One region of the Paenarthrobacter ilicis genome, then DNA from elsewhere that is predicted to be linked to it. Evidence: riboswitches for the same ligand, from Rfam matches in the RefSeq annotation. Region 1 holds a riboswitch; each other region holds the start of a gene.

Region 1 (3,775 bases):
GTGGGCGACGTATCCGGCTCCGCAGACACGCTGGCCCGGTTGGTGCGGGTGGAGGAACGTCGCACGCTGCTGCGCCGAAGCGCTGACGATACCGATCCGATCGAACGCGTTGTGGTTGCCAATGCCGATCAACTGGTCATTGTGGTGGCCGCAGCCAACCCTGAACCACGGACGGGATTCATTGACCGGGCCCTGGTGGCAGCCTACGACGCCGGGATTGAACCACTGCTTCTCATCACCAAGGCGGACGTCAAGGACCCCACCGAGTTGCTGGCCAACTACCTGAGCCTGGACTTCCCCGTCATCATCAGCCGGACAGCGAATTCAGAGGCCGGCGGTATTGATGCCCGATCGGACGACGGACTTTCCGCACGATTGGACAGGGACGCCGTGGGCCAGCTTCGCTCACACCTGGGCGGCAAGGTAACGGTCATGCTGGGACACTCCGGCGTGGGCAAATCCACCATGGTCAACGCCCTGACCGGCGCTGAGAGGGCAACCGGAGGCGTCAATGCCGTCACGGGGCGTGGCCGGCACACATCGTCCTCAGCCTTGGCGTTGAAGTTGGCTGATGCTCCCTCCGGAAGCTGGATCATTGACACGCCGGGCATCAGGTCCTTCGGCCTGGCACATGTGGACCCGGACAGGATCCTGCATTCCTTCCCCGATCTGGAGCCTGGCACCGAGACCTGCGAACGCGGATGCAAGCACGACGCCACGGCCATCAATTGCGGCTTGGACTCCTGGGTGGCCGATGGTCATGCGGGCCCCTCAGGTCCGGCCCGGCTGGCGTCCCTCCGCCGCCTGCTCGGAGCCGATCCGCGCCTGGAAGCCAAGGAAGCCAAGGAACTCGGCACCGTCAACTGATGGTTACGGGCCGCACCTCCCCCTGATCCTTGCGTTTCAGGATAGTTTGGTGGCATGACCCAACCCGTTTCCACCTACAACGATGACTTGCGCCTGGCCCACGTCCTGGCCGATTCCGTCGATGCGCAGACCATGGATCGCTTCAAGGCGCTGGATCTGAAGATCGAGACCAAGCCGGACCTGACCCCGGTCACCGACGCTGACAAGGCGGCAGAGGAAGCAATCCGCGGGCAACTGTCCCGCTCCCGTCCCCGTGATGCCGTCCTCGGTGAGGAGTTCGGCAGCAGCGGCCACGGTTCGCGCCGCTGGATCATCGATCCCATAGATGGAACCAAGAACTTTGTGCGCGGCGTGCCGGTATGGGCAACCCTGATCGCACTGGTGGACGAAGGCGAGCCGGTTGTGGGAGTCGTCAGCGCTCCGGCCCTGGGTAAACGTTGGTGGGCCGCCAAGGACATGGGCGCCTATATGGGGCGCTCCCTGGCCTCGGCCACCCGGCTCAGGGTCTCGAATGTGTCCTCCCTGGCGGATGCCTCCATGTCATATTCGAGCCTGTCCGGATGGAAGGAACGCGGCAACCTCGATGAGTTCATAGGGCTCACAGAGGATATCTGGCGTACACGTGCCTACGGCGATTTCTGGTCATACTGCCTGGTTGCGGAGGGAGCAGTCGACATCGCCTGCGAGCCCGAGCTCAACCTCTACGACATGGCGGCGCTGGTTCCCATCGTCACGGAGGCCGGAGGACGCTTCACGTCCCTGGAAGGCGAAGACGGACCCTTCGGGGGCAACGCACTTGCCACGAACTCGATTCTCCACTCAGAGGTCCTCAAGCGGCTCAATCCGGCAGTGGATGACCTCCTCTAAGAGAACCCGGCTTTGGAACCATTACTGAATATTCGACGGCGGTTGGGCCCTTTTCGGCCCTGCCGCCGTTCGTTTATTCGCCAGATCCTTCACATCAGGCCCAACGTAACAATGGGCTTAACATTTACCCCCGGCTTTTGACAGCTCCCGGGAGTGCCCTAATCTTTTTTACAGGTCACGAGTGCCAGCGCTAAACCCCGGTTTGCTGGCCGGCAACCCTCCATTCGCGGTGGGGTGCCCCGGGTGACGACCCGGCCGGTCCGGAACGGATGCGGCAAGCGCGGATTCCCCTTGCGGGCGTCCCTCTTGAATGAGGTCTGATGAGTACTGCCACGATTAAATCCCCGATCCCTTCCGCTGCTGCATTCACCACTGCTGCTGCGCGCCCACTGGCGGCCGTCACAGGCGCCGAGTTGCAGGCGCCACTGATCCAGGGTGGACACGTCCGGTACGCAAACCTGGACTATGGAGCCTCGGCTCCGGCGCTGACCATCGTGTCGGCTTACCTCAACGAGGTCCTCCCCTACTACGCAAGCGTCCACCGTGGTGCTGGATTTGCGTCGCAGATCAGTACATCCGTCTACGAGAACTCCAGGAACATCGTGCGCGAGTTCGTGGGCGGCCGCGCTGATGACGTAGTGATCTTCACCCGCAACACCACTGACTCGTTGAACCTGCTGGCAGGATGCCTCCCCCTGGTGGACGGCGAACCTGCAGGCGACGTCCTCTACCTCGACATTGAGCACCACGCCAACCTTCTCCCCTGGCAGGCTGTGCCCCACAGGAGCGTCGTGGCAGCCAAGACGCTGAAGGAGACGGTAGCCAACCTCCGGGCCGAGCTGGCCCAGGGCGGCGTGAGCCTGCTGGCCGTTACGGGAGCGTCGAACGTCACCGGCGAAATTCTGCCCATCGCGGAGTTGGCCGCCCTGGCGCATCAATACGGCGCCCGGATTGTGGTGGATGCGGCACAGTTGGCGCCACACCGTCGCATCAACATCGCGCAGGCAGACGTGGATTATGTGGTGTTCTCCGGCCACAAGCTGTACGCACCCTTTGGCGCCGGAGTCGTAGTGGGCCGTCCTGACTGGCTCGACGCCGGAACACCCCACTTGGCCGGCGGCGGGGCAGTACGTGAGGCCCGCTTGGATTCGGTGAGCTGGGCCACCGGTCCCGCCCGCCACGAGGGTGGTTCGCCGAACGTTCTTGGCGCAGCAACCCTGGCCCGTGCAACGCAAGTCCTGGCCGCTCTGGACGAAGGAGCATGGCACGCCCACGAAGCCGCCATCCGCAGCTACCTGGTAGCCGGACTGGAAGCCCTGGACGGCGTCACGGTGCACCAGATCTTCAGCGACTCTACGGACACCATTGGCGTTGTTAATTTCTCGGTGGAGGGATTCGACGCCGGTTTGGTGGCCGCTTATCTGGCAGCGGAACATGGAGTGGGCCTTCGCGACGGCCGCTTCTGCGCCCACCCCCTGCTCAAGCGGCTGGGTTTGCCCTCGGGCTCGCTCCGCGCCAGCTTCGGCGTGGGTTCACGGCTGGAGGATGCCTCCAGGCTTCTGGCCGGCATCGAAGCCCTGACAGTGGACGGCCTCGGCTGGGATTACGTGGTGGATGAGGGCCGCTGGGTTCCTGCCAATGATCACCGCAGCTACCCGGACTGGGCACCGAACACTCCGGGAACCGCTGGCGCCGCTCCCTGCACCATCGACTAGGCGCGGGCGATTAAGCTCGGGCGATCAAGCACGTGCGACCAAGCGTGTGCGACCAAGCACGTGCGACCCGGGGTGGAACGGCCGGCACTGCGGTAAATTCGTAGGGTTTGCTTTTACACCCTGCGAAGGAGATCCGCGTGGCCAGCAGTTCACCGAAGGCACCGAAGGGCGTCGGGTCAGTACCCGGCCCGGCTGGGCCCAAGGGCCCGAAGTTGCAGGCTGGCCGCAGGCACGAACTCGGCCGGAGCTTCCAGGATGGCGGCGAGCACTACGACCGTGTCCGGCCGGGGTACCCGGCAGACTCCGTTGACTGGTTGCTCCCTGCC
Region 2 (3,775 bases), 1.2 Mb from region 1:
CACTGAACAGCTACGTCCTCCAGTGGCTTCTCCACTGGCTCGCCCAACCATTCGGTGACGCGTTCTGCCGAGCCGGCGATGGTGAGGCTGGACATCTTGACTTCACTTTCGTACGCCCTGGACGGGTGCAGGGTGGGGTCGCCCTCCCATTTGAGCAGGTACGGCACCTGGGGATCAGCGATCAGGCCGAGGATGCCAATCTGCTGCCAGACCAACTCGCGGCCGTCCGGGAATTTCCGGTTGCCCGGGACAGCGGCGCGTCCCAGGCGCTCTTCGAAGGGGGCCAGGTCATCCACAGCCACGCACCAGCCCATCCAGCCGCCACCGGCAGCCGAGCGGGCCCTTACTGCCTGGCCAAAAGGTGCTTTGTCTGAAGCGGGGTGGTCCAGGACCTCCACCACTTCAAGGTACTTGTTGTCCGCGAGGGGAATGATCATGTTCCGGGTGCCGAAGCGCGGGTGCACTCCACCCCGGACTGCGTCCACTCCGAGAGCCGCGGAAATTCGTTCGGTAGTGGCCAAAAGGCCATCTCGTTCACAGGCGTAAGAGACGTGATCCATGCGCATGGCTTCATCTTGGCACTTTGTGATTCGGGTCTCAGCTAAGCCATGCCTAACTAACATAGGACATGGCTCGCGGGGTATGGGAGCGTCATGGAATGACGCGTTACGACAGAAAGATACCGGCAGCGTCATAAAGCTGTCCAAGGCCCCGGACGCTTCCTAGACTGGCGACAGCTCACACCACACTGTCATTCACCCTGATTCCGTGCGCCACTAAAAGGAGATTTCCATGTCACAAGGATGGTCATTCGAAACACGCCAGATCCACGCAGGGCAGGCACCGGACGCCGCAACGGGCGCCCGTTCCCTCCCGATCTACCAGACCACGTCATTCGTTTTTCCCAGCGCTGAGAGTGCGGCCAACCGCTTCGCCCTGGCAGAGCTGGCACCCATCTACACGCGGATCGGAAACCCCACCCAGGAGGCCGTGGAGCAGCGGATCGCCAGCTTGGAAGGTGGCCTCGGTGCCCTGCTGTTGAGCTCAGGCCAGGCTGCCGAAACCTTCGCCATCCTGAACATCGCGGAGGCCGGCGATCACATCGTGGCCAGCCCCAGCCTTTACGGCGGAACCTACAACCTGCTGGCACACACCCTGAAGAAGTTCGGGATTTCCGTGACTTTCGTGGAGGATCCGGACAACCTGGATCAGTGGCGCGACGCCGTTCAGCCCAACACCAAGCTCTTCTTCGGCGAGGTCGTCTCCAATCCCCGCCAGGACGTATTGGACATTGAAGGCGTTGCCCGGACCGCCCATGAGGCGGGCGTGCCGCTGATCGTGGACAACACCCTCTCCACGCCGTACCTGATCCGTCCCATCGAGTGGGGTGCGGACATTGTGGTCCACTCCGCCACCAAGTACCTCGGCGGCCACGGCTCGGCAATCGCCGGCGTGATCGTGGATTCCGGAAACTTCGATTTCGGCAAGGACCCGGAGCGCTTCCCCGGGTTCAACACCCCCGATCCCAGCTACAACGGGCTGGTCTACGCCCGGGACCTGGGCAAGGACGGAGCCCTGGGCGCCAACCTCTCCTATGTCCTGAAGGCGCGCGTCCAACTGCTTCGTGACCTCGGCTCCGCGGTTTCGCCGTTCAATGCCTTCCTCATCGCGCAGGGCCTGGAAACACTGAGCCTGCGCGTGGAGAGGCATGTGGAGAACGCCACGAAAGTGGCCGAGTGGCTGGAAGCCCACGACGACGTCGAATCGGTCGCCTATGCGGGCCTGCCGTCCAGCCCGTGGTACGACCGTGGCCGGAAGTATGGCCCCAAGGGCACGGGCGCAATCGTTGCTTTCAATATCAAGGGCGGCGTTGAGGCAGGCAAGCGCTTTGTGGACGGACTGGAATTGCACTCCCACGTAGCCAACATCGGTGACGTCCGCTCCTTGGTCATCCACCCGGCGTCCACCACGCACAGCCAACTGACTGCCGAGCAACAGAACGTGGCCGGCGTCAACCCGGGACTGGTGCGCTTGTCGGTGGGCATTGAGCACGTGGATGACATCCTGGCTGACCTCGAGGCCGGGTTCCGGGCCGCGAAGGGCGCCTGACGCCAGGACGCGCGCACAGGGCACGCCGTCGCGCCCCCGGCAGCACGCCAAGGGCGCCGCCTGATCGACGATAATTCGTCAGGCGGCGCCCCAGAGGGCTGTTCCGTGAACCATGACGCCCCAAACCGTCACACTGGTGTCACATTCTTCGCCAGAACAGTGGTCTTTTTCCTAGACTCTACGTATTAGGTCATGAGTGCCAGCACACAGCCCCGGCTTGCTGGCCGGCAACCCTCCTTCCGCGGCGGGGTGCCCCGGGTGAAGACCTGGCCTGTCGCACGCAAGGCGGCAGGCAAGCGCGAGGTGAGGTTTTAAGGAATGACCATTACTGCTACAGCTCTCCCTACGTCCGGGGAAAAGGACGGAACAGTCAAGTACGCCAGAATAGGTTCCCTGGAGCTGGAGGCCGGCGGCTACCTGCCGGACGTTGTGCTGGGCTACGAGACATGGGGCAGGCTGAATGCTGATGCCTCCAACGCGGTGCTCATCCAGCACGCCCTGACCGGCAGCACGCACGTAGCCCGCGGGGACACGGCCGAGGAAGGCTGGTGGGAACAGCTGGTGGGCCCCGGTGCGACCGTGGACACCGACAGGTTCTTTGTGGTGTCCATCAACATCGTGGGCGGTTGCTACGGAAGTACCGGCCCGTCCACAGAGGCGCCGGACGGCAAGCCCTGGGGGTCCAGGTTCCCCTTGGTCACCCTCCGGGACAGCACCCTGGCCGAGGCGCGGCTGGCCGACGTCCTGGGCATCAACGCCTGGCACGCAGTGCTGGGGGGCTCCATGGGCGGCGCCCGGGCGTTGGAATGGGCAGTCACGCTGCCCGAGCGCGTGAAACGCTGCGGTGTCATCTCCGTGGGTGCCTACAGCACGGCCGAACAGATCGCATTCGCGCAGTCCCAAACGCTCGCCATCCGGCAGGATCCGCATTTCAACAACGGCGACTACTACGGCGGTCCGGCCCCCGAGGACGGTTTGGCCCTGGCCCGCAGGATCGCCCACATCACCTACCGTTCGGCACTGGAACTGGACCTCCGGTTCGGCCGGGACGCCCAGCATCAGGAGACTCCCCTCGCGGCAGCGGTCCTGGCGGAACGTGGCCGCTACCAGGTGGAAAGCTACCTCGACCATCAGGGCACCAAGCTGGTGAAGCGGTTCGACGCCAACAGCTACGTGGCCATCACGGAGGCACTGATGTCCCACGATGTAACGCGCGGCCGCGGAAACCTGGAGGTCGCACTGTCACGTGCCACGGCAGAGTTCTTTGTAGCCGCAGTGGATACGGACAGGCTCTACTTCCCGGCCCAGTCCGAGGAGCTCGCCGCGGCCCTGCCCGGGGACGTTGAGGTTCACCGCATCCAGGCACCGATCGGGCACGACGGCTTCCTGACCGAAATCGGCCAACTCTCAACCCAACTCCGCCAGGCCTTCTTCGCCTGAGGCAGCAGCGGGGCGGCAGTGCTAGCCGCGCATGATCTCCCCGCGCTGGCGCATGTAGTCCTCCATGGCGATCTCGCCGTTGGTGAACTTTGCGTCCAGCTCGGCGAGCCGCCGCGCGCGGAAGCCTTGGGGCTCAGAGCTGCCGGTGGGCAGGGGCTGTGGGGCGTTGGACTGCGCCGGATCGTTCGACGACGGGCCTGACTGCGGGTCCATGCCCGCGGGGCGG
Region 3 (3,775 bases), 720 kb from region 1:
CCCCTGCCTGGAACAAAACAGGGTGCTGCTGGCTGGAGCGCGGAAGGCTGCCGGTGATGTCGACGTCGAAACTCTCGTCCTGGCGCTTGACTGTGGTGATGGCGTCCTCGCGGAGCCAGCGTGGATCATTCCGGGACCCGGCGATTGCGCCGTCAGCCCAGGAATCCCAGATGGCTTTTGCTGTCTGAACGAACGCTTCGGCCCGGACGTAGCGGTCCTCGTGCTTGAGGAACCCGCCGCGCCTGAAGTTGGCACCGGTCCATGCGTTGTCCGTGGTGACGATGTTCCATGCCGCACGGCCGCCGGACAGCAGGTCCAGACTGGCCAAGCGGTGGGCGAGGTCCGCGGGATCGTTATACGTGGTGTTCTGCGTCGCCACCAAACCGATGTTGGTGGTGATGGCTGCGAGAGCGGCGAGGGCGGTCTGCGCGTCGGGACGGCCCACGACATCCAGATCGTGGATCTTTCCAAGGTGTTCCCGGAGGCGGAGTCCCTCTCCGAGGAAGAAGGCGGAGAAGAGGCCGCGTTCAGCTGTCTGGGCGACCCGGCGGAATGATTCGAAGTCCGTTTGCGAGCCGCTTTGTGCGTCCTTCCATACGGTGGTGTGGTTGACGCCTTGGAAGAAGACACCGAATTGAATCTGGCCGTTGCCTGCGATGCGGTGATGGTTGGTCATGGTTCTGCTCTCTGAATGTGGCTCTTGGGAGTGTGGTCTGGGCGCAGCTCAGGCCGCGGCGAAGCGGTTCACGGGACGGGGAAGTCCGAAGCTTTCCCGCAACGTGCTTCCCGGGGCCGGCGCTACCACCAGCCCGGTGCGGCGCAGTGCGGGGAGCACCTTGTTGGCCAATTCGGGGAGGTCCACATCCAGGACCGCTGGTTTGAGGCGGACGCCGTCGGCTGCTGCGAACAGCGTGGTGAGCAGTTCCACCAGCCCTTCGGCGCTGCCCACGTAGCGGGCTCCGCCTGTCCATTCCTCGTACGAGTCCAGTTCGGCCAGACGGCCCGCGGCTGCCTGTCCACGGGAATCGAGGATGACGTCCAGCTCCACCAGGGTCCTCGGCGCACCCGCGGCAGCTGCTGCCTGGGCTGCTTGCGGGAGGGCGTCCGTGGTGGCTGCCGAGACCAAGGCAACGTCAGCTTCGACGGCGGGAATCAGCTCGGCGGGCGCGAACACCACTACCTGCCCTTGGAGTGGGCGCGGGATGATGGACGGTCCCTTGACGGAGAAGCGCTCACCCTCAAAGTCGGCGTAGTGCAGCTTGTCCCGGTCCACGTATCGGCCGGTGGCGACGTCACGGATCACGGCGTCGTCTTCCCAGGAGTCCCAGAGCCGGCGGCTGGCTTGGACCACATCTGCGGCTTCGCTGACTGCCTCGCCTTCCGGCAACTGACTACGGCCAACAGAACGGGCCTCGGCACGGAGGTTGTCCGCGTTGACCAGCCAACCCGCCCTCCCCAAGGAGGAGTAGTCCAGGCTGGCCAGCTGCGTGGCTACATGGAACGGCTCGGTGAAGAGCGTTCCGGCTTCGGGGACCAGGCCGATGGAGCGGGTGATGGGTGCCGCGAAAGCTGCCCGCTGGATCGCGTCGATCCGTCCGGCGATTCCAGTGGATTCGGTGTCCACCACGCGGGTGTCCTTGAAGGTTGCTACGTGGAAACCGGCGATGTCCGCTGCCTGGACAGTTTCACGGATCCGTTGGCCCCCCAAGAGCGCCTGCGGATCATGGTGGGCCTTGCGCCACGCAGCTGGGTGGGCGCCGCCGCCGTCGAGCTCCAACGCGATGACGCGGGAGCGGAATTCGGGTACAGGAGTGGAAGGCATGATTCTCTCTTTCAGAGGCCGCACAGCGGCCGGGACGACATTCACTTGCCGCAGATGCGGCCTGGTCTGTTTCCGGAGCACCCCGCCACGTAATGCCTGAGGGTTGCCGCAGCACGAGCCGGTCCTTGGCGTGCTGACTCTTGACCTGAACTTGAATCTAGGAGGCTGTCCAAGGAATGTACAAACCGCTGGACTTGCGGCGTCAAGGCGGGAAATACCACGTCAAAGGGCTGCTGGAATCGTCATTTTCGGGTTTTGGAAGGGTCGGTTGTGACGGCCCGTTTCGCCGGATTTCGCTGGATTTACTCCGGTTGAGCGGGGTGACGGATCGGCTTTGGCCTCTGCGCGGGGCTCCGTAGTGTCGTGCCATGCCGAAGCCTCCAGTTACTCCCCTGTCCGTCCTTGACCTGAGCCCGGTATCGGCCGGTCAGACTCCCGGCGATGCCCTGCGGAGCACCCTTGCCCTTGCCGCCGCTGCCGAGGCTTCCGGCTACTCGCGGTATTGGCTGGCCGAGCACCACCTCAACACCGGCGTTGCCGGGTCAGCCCCGCACATTCTGGCCGGGTTGGTTGCCTCCGCCACCAAGACCATCAGGGTGGGGACCGCTGCCACTCTGCTGGGGAACTACCGTCCCCTTCAGATTGCGGAGAGCATTGGAACACTGGCCGCCGTGTTCCCGGACCGCGTGGACTTGGGCTTTGGCCGCTCCGGCCCGCCCAAATCCCCCAGCGATCCGGCTCCGGGAGTGGTACCCGCTGACTCTTCGGAGCCCACCGATCGAGTGGTTGACGGACTGCTGATCCCCGCGCCGCGCCCCATCTTCGGCGCTGTCCTGCCCAGGAAGTTCCGGCTGCAGGGTGAACTGCTGGGCCGCTTCCCCGGGGACACGGACAACTTCGAGAACGACATCCAGGACATCATCGGATTTTTCACCGGCGAGTACAGGACCAAACACGGCGAGGAAGTCACGGCTACACCCGCCCTCGGCCAAGCGCCGCAGTTCTGGGTCCACGGCTCAACAGCCGGACCCAGTGCACGGTTGGCCGGCAAGTTGGGCCTCCCCTTCGGCGCGAACTACCACGTGGCACCGGCGGGGGTTCTGGACTCCATCGCCGAGTACAGGGCTCACTTCGAACCCTCCGCGGCTTTGCCGGAACCGCATGTGATCGTCTCTGCGGACGTGCTGGTGGCTCCGGACGAACGCCAGGCCCAGCGCCTGGCCCGCGGCTACGCCCAGTGGGTTTACGGGATCCGCAGCGGCCAGGGTGCCATCCCGTACCCGTCACCGGAGGATGCGCTGGAGCTTTTCTTGGACGCCGAAGCCGGGGAGCTCATCAAGGATCGCCTGGACACACGGTTCGTGGGTGACCCCCACCAGGTCAGCGAAGGACTCCGCACTTTGCAGCGGGCCACGGGTGCCCAGGAACTTCTCATCACCACCATTGCCCATGATCCCGCCGACCGGCAGAACTCCTACCAGCTGCTGGCCGAGGTATGGGGTCTCTAGCTTTTCCGATTTTCCAACCACCACCTATATAAGGGAGCACCATGTCCATCGAAACCACAGTCCGGGAACCCGTCCAGGACACCCAGCTGATCACCGCCGATGCCGCCGCCAAGCTCATCGAAGAAGGCGCCCTGCTGATCGATGTCCGCAGCGAAGGCGGCCGCGCCAGCACCGGCGCAGTCCCCGGCGCTGTGGTGGTGAACCGCGAGCACGTGGAGGAGGACTTCAGCCTTGAATCCGCCCACCGGCTGCCCCAGGTCACCGGCAAGGACCAGAAGATCGTGGTGTTCTGCGGCTCTGTAAACGGTTCACGACCCGTCGCGCAGAAGCTCCAGGTTCTCGGCTACGCCAACGCTGTCCACGTGGACGGCGGCTTCCCGGCCCTCCGCAACGCCGGCGTCCCCACCACCGGACCCACCGCACCGCCCGTCGAAACGGCACCGCC
Region 4 (3,775 bases), 950 kb from region 1:
CCAGAATCAGGTCCTCAACGTCCTCAAGGCCCACGGACAACCGCACCACGCCATCGCTCAGCCCAATTGCTGCGCGACCCTCCGGGCCCATGGCGCGGTGGGTGGTGGTGGCCGGGTGGGTGATGAGCGACTTGGAGTCACCCAGGTTGTTGGAAATGTCGATGACCCCCAGGCCGTCCAGCAAAGCGAAGGCGGCTTCTTTTGCGGAACGCCCGGAGGACGGGGACAACTCGAAGGTCAGCACTGTTCCGCCGGCCTTCATCTGCTGTGCCGCGAGCTCATATTGCGGGTGGGACTTCAACAGCGGGTACTTGACCCAGCTGATGGCGGGCTGCTGCTCCAGCCATTCCGCGATCTTCAAGGCGGAGGCCGAGCTGTGGCCCACACGCAGGCCCATGGTCTCCAGGCCCTTGGTCAGCACCCATGCGTTGAAGGCGGACAGTGCGGGGCCGGTGTGCCGCATGAGCTGCTTCACGGGCCCATCGATGAATTCCTTGGTACCCAGGATTGCGCCACCCAGGACGCGTCCCTGGCCATCAATGTGCTTGGTCCCCGAGTACACAATCACGTCAGCGCCCAGGTCGCCACAACGCTGCAACAGCGGCGTGGCAAACACGTTGTCCACCACCACGGTGGCTCCGGCAGCATGGGCCAACGCGCTGACCGCTTCAACATCCACGATTTCCTGCATGGGGTTTGACGGCGATTCGAAGAACACCGCAGTGGTGGGCTCAGCCAGGGCTTCGCGCCACTGGTCCAGGTCCGGGCCATCAACAAACACCGTTTCCACGCCCCAGCGCGGCAGGATTTCGTTCAGGATCACAAAGCAGGAGCCAAACAGTGACCGGGCGGCCACCACACGGTCGCCTGCTGCCAACAGGGCACCCAATGCGGTGAAGACCGCGGACATGCCCGACGCGGTCGCAAAGCAAGCTTCGGTGCCTTCCAGCAGTCGGAGGCGCTCCTGGAAGGTGGCCACCGACGGGTTGCCGTATCGGGAGTAGACGAATCGTTCGTCCTCGCCCGTAAAAGCGCGCTCGGCTGCTGCCGCGGATTCGTAAACGAAGCCGGAGTTCAGGAAGACGGCCTCGGACGTTTCCTGGAAATTGGTACGGTCAAGTCCACCGCGTACGGCCTGGGTGTCGGGGCTCCAGCCGGCGGCGTCGGGATTGAAAGTCATTTAGTTGGTCCCCAGGTTCGTCGGCAGGCCGCGGTTTTTCCAACCATTGACAGTGCGCTCGCCATAGCGGTCCGGCTCACCTTCAAAGCCTTCAAGAACGTTGTAGGCGGTGAAGCCGGCCTGCGTTGCTGCCGTGGCGGCGGAGATTGACCGCTGCCCTGAACGGCAAAGGAACACCAGTTCGACGCCGTCACCCTCCGGAGCCTGCTGCTGCAGGTCCTCGATGAAGCTGGGGTTGGGGATTCCTCCGGCGAGGTTCCACTGGATGAACAGGGGATCGTTCTCCGTTGCCTTGGTGTCCGGGATGCCGATGTGGGCCCATTCGGCTTCGGTGCGGACGTCCACCAAAATGGCGCCCTCCTCAAGCTTGGCCCACGCATCCTGCGGGTTCAGGTCACCTGCGTAGCTCATGCGTGTCCCTCGAATGCTTCGTCGTCGCCTTCCAATTCGTCGACGGCGGTTGCCACCGCGGCGTCGGCACTCGCGATGGCGGCGGGCAGCACAACGGCTTGGGCAACAATGACCTGGGCACCGTTGAACGTTGCTGCCGGGCTGCCATGGAGGACGTAGCCTTCAGCCAGGGCCGCGCTGATGCGCTCGCAGAATTCGCGGTTATCCGGGCCCGTTATCAGGCGGTAGGAAAGTTTTTCTTCAGTGGGTTCAGGCATAGCTGGTGCTCCTCAGTCACGCTTGCAGTTCGAATTTGTCCGATACGCCGAGTAGTCACCTGAGGCACCCCGCCGGAGAGAGGGTTGCCGACCAGCAAGTCAGGGCTTCGCGCTGGTACTCATTACTCAAGAAAAACGTAGCATTTCGCAGCGCTTGGGCGCACTTGGAGGCAGAATCACCACCGTCATGTTGCGTAACCGGCAATGCCTTGGGCTGGGTCCTTTTGTGACCTCCCGGGAGCATAATTGACGCAGTACGTCCCCCTGTAACTTCGCAAGAAATCAGGTCGCGGTGAACGGACAGAGCAGTTCTACACTCGAGCCCATGCTGCATTTTGGATGGTTTGTAGGCCACGGATTTGGCGTCCAGGGCTGGGGAACTCCGGGCTACAGCCTGGGCTATGACTGGAAGAAGCCAGCCCTGTACCAGGAGGCGGTGCGCGCGTTCGAGCGATCCGGCCTGGACCTGTTCATCATTGAGGATTCGCTGACTGTTCCGGACACCTACGGGGGCACGGCCGAGGTTTCCCTGGCCCACGCATCCTTCGCGCCCAAGCACGATCCTTTGGCGTTGGTTCCGTACCTGCTCTCAGCCACCCAGCACCTGGGCATTGTTCCCACCGTCAGTGCTTCCTTCTACCCGCCGTTTACTGCTGCACGGCTGCTGGCCACCCTGCAGCACTTCTCCGACGGCCAGTTGGGCTGGAACGTGGTGACCTCCGGCAGCGACCTCGCCGCGCAAAACTACGGGTTGGACCAGCAGATCGAGCACGACCTACGGTACGAAAAGGCTGAGGAATTCGTGGACGTGGTCAGGCAGCTGTGGCGTAGCTGGGAACCTGACGCGATCCGTGAGGACAGCTCCGCCGGCGTCTTCGCCGATCACAACAAAGTGCATCCCATCCATCACACCGGTGATTTCTTCTCCGTCCGGGGCCCGCTGAACACTGCACCCCTGCCCGAGGAGCCCGTGCTGGTTCAAGCCGGCGCCTCTCCCCGCGGCAAGGCTTTCGCAGGTGGGCACGCGGACGTGGCCATCGCCTTGGCCCGCGGTGTGGACGGCATGAAGGCCTACCGTGATTCGATCCGTACCGAGGCCACCAAGGCAGGAAGGGATCCCGACGCCGTCAAGGTACTTTTTGTTCTGAAGCCCACCGTGGTGGGAACCACCGCTGAAGCCCGGGAACTCCGTGCCCAGCGGCGGGAACTGACCCAGCGCGACATCGACAGCCAGCTGAATTCCATCTCCTATCTTTCGGTGATCGACTTCAAGCAATTCGACCTGGACGCTCCGTTGCCGGAATTGAGCACCAACAGCAATCAAGGCACGCTGGAGCACTTCGCCAAGGCGGCTCCTCCCGGGTCCACGCTCCGGCAGATCCTCCAGGCCCGCAGCGGCGGCGCTGGCGATTCGATCATTGGCACCGCGGAGGAGATTGCCGATTATCTGGAAGAAACGGGTGCTGCCGTGGGCGGCGACGGTTTCCTCTTCTCCGGCTTCGTGGATCCCGCCACAGTCCACGGCGTTCTGGACAAGCTCACCCCCGAGCTGCGCCGCCGCGGCCTGTTGAGGAAGAGTTACGGCAACGGTGGCTTCCGCCAGAACCTCCTGGATTTCTGATGGCGTCACATGACACTCTCCTGCTGGGAACGGCACATGTCCGTGCTGGGGATATTGCCCGGGCTGCGTCCGATTCCCTAGCACGGGTGGAGCTCACCCAGGACGTCCTGGCCCTCATTGGCCGATCCCGTGAAGTGGTGGAGCGCGCTGCTTCCTCCGGTCAACGCGTCTATGGGCTGAACACCCTGCTGGGGTCGGGCCGGGATACGGCTGTGGAGGAGAAGTCACTCCTGGCCTATCAGGTCCAGGTGGTCAGGTATCACAACAGCGGCGTGGGCCAGTACCTGGACCGCGCCGCCGCGCGCT

The links. A riboswitch is a leader RNA that binds a small molecule or an ion and turns the genes downstream of it on or off. The one in region 1 is predicted to bind S-adenosylmethionine.
Region 2: another riboswitch for S-adenosylmethionine. It lies ahead of metX (homoserine O-acetyltransferase MetX); the one in region 1 lies ahead of JOE60_RS11640 (aminotransferase class V-fold PLP-dependent enzyme).
Region 3: another riboswitch for S-adenosylmethionine. It lies ahead of JOE60_RS08375 (LLM class flavin-dependent oxidoreductase); the one in region 1 lies ahead of JOE60_RS11640 (aminotransferase class V-fold PLP-dependent enzyme).
Region 4: another riboswitch for S-adenosylmethionine. It lies ahead of JOE60_RS15990 (DUF1737 domain-containing protein); the one in region 1 lies ahead of JOE60_RS11640 (aminotransferase class V-fold PLP-dependent enzyme).

What each region holds. Positions count from the first base shown of each region.
Region 1 covers NZ_JAFBCD010000001.1:2,546,769-2,550,543, forward strand. Annotated here, with positions in the region: gene rsgA (ribosome small subunit-dependent GTPase A) at 1-867, shown strand, start outside; gene hisN (histidinol-phosphatase) at 922-1,734, shown strand; SAM riboswitch class IV at 1,908-2,021, shown strand; gene JOE60_RS11640 (aminotransferase class V-fold PLP-dependent enzyme) at 2,055-3,449, shown strand; gene JOE60_RS11645 (class I SAM-dependent methyltransferase) at 3,587-3,775, shown strand, end outside.
Region 2 covers NZ_JAFBCD010000001.1:1,391,146-1,394,920, forward strand. Annotated here, with positions in the region: gene JOE60_RS06355 (VOC family protein) at 1-566, opposite strand, end outside; gene JOE60_RS06360 (bifunctional o-acetylhomoserine/o-acetylserine sulfhydrylase) at 793-2,109, shown strand; SAM riboswitch class IV at 2,298-2,414, shown strand; gene metX (homoserine O-acetyltransferase MetX) at 2,428-3,549, shown strand; gene JOE60_RS06370 (hypothetical protein) at 3,571-3,775, opposite strand, start outside.
Region 3 covers NZ_JAFBCD010000001.1:1,830,948-1,834,722, reverse strand. Annotated here, with positions in the region: gene JOE60_RS08380 (NtaA/DmoA family FMN-dependent monooxygenase) at 1-676, opposite strand, end outside; gene JOE60_RS08375 (LLM class flavin-dependent oxidoreductase) at 725-1,822, opposite strand; SAM riboswitch class IV at 1,859-1,968, opposite strand; gene JOE60_RS08370 (LLM class flavin-dependent oxidoreductase) at 2,191-3,330, shown strand; gene JOE60_RS08365 (rhodanese-like domain-containing protein) at 3,372-3,775, shown strand, end outside.
Region 4 covers NZ_JAFBCD010000001.1:3,499,434-3,503,208, reverse strand. Annotated here, with positions in the region: gene JOE60_RS16000 (O-succinylhomoserine sulfhydrylase) at 1-1,180, opposite strand, end outside; gene JOE60_RS15995 (rhodanese-like domain-containing protein) at 1,181-1,591, opposite strand; gene JOE60_RS15990 (DUF1737 domain-containing protein) at 1,588-1,848, opposite strand; SAM riboswitch class IV at 1,862-1,975, opposite strand; gene JOE60_RS15985 (NtaA/DmoA family FMN-dependent monooxygenase) at 2,141-3,469, shown strand; gene JOE60_RS15980 (aromatic amino acid ammonia-lyase) at 3,469-3,775, shown strand, end outside.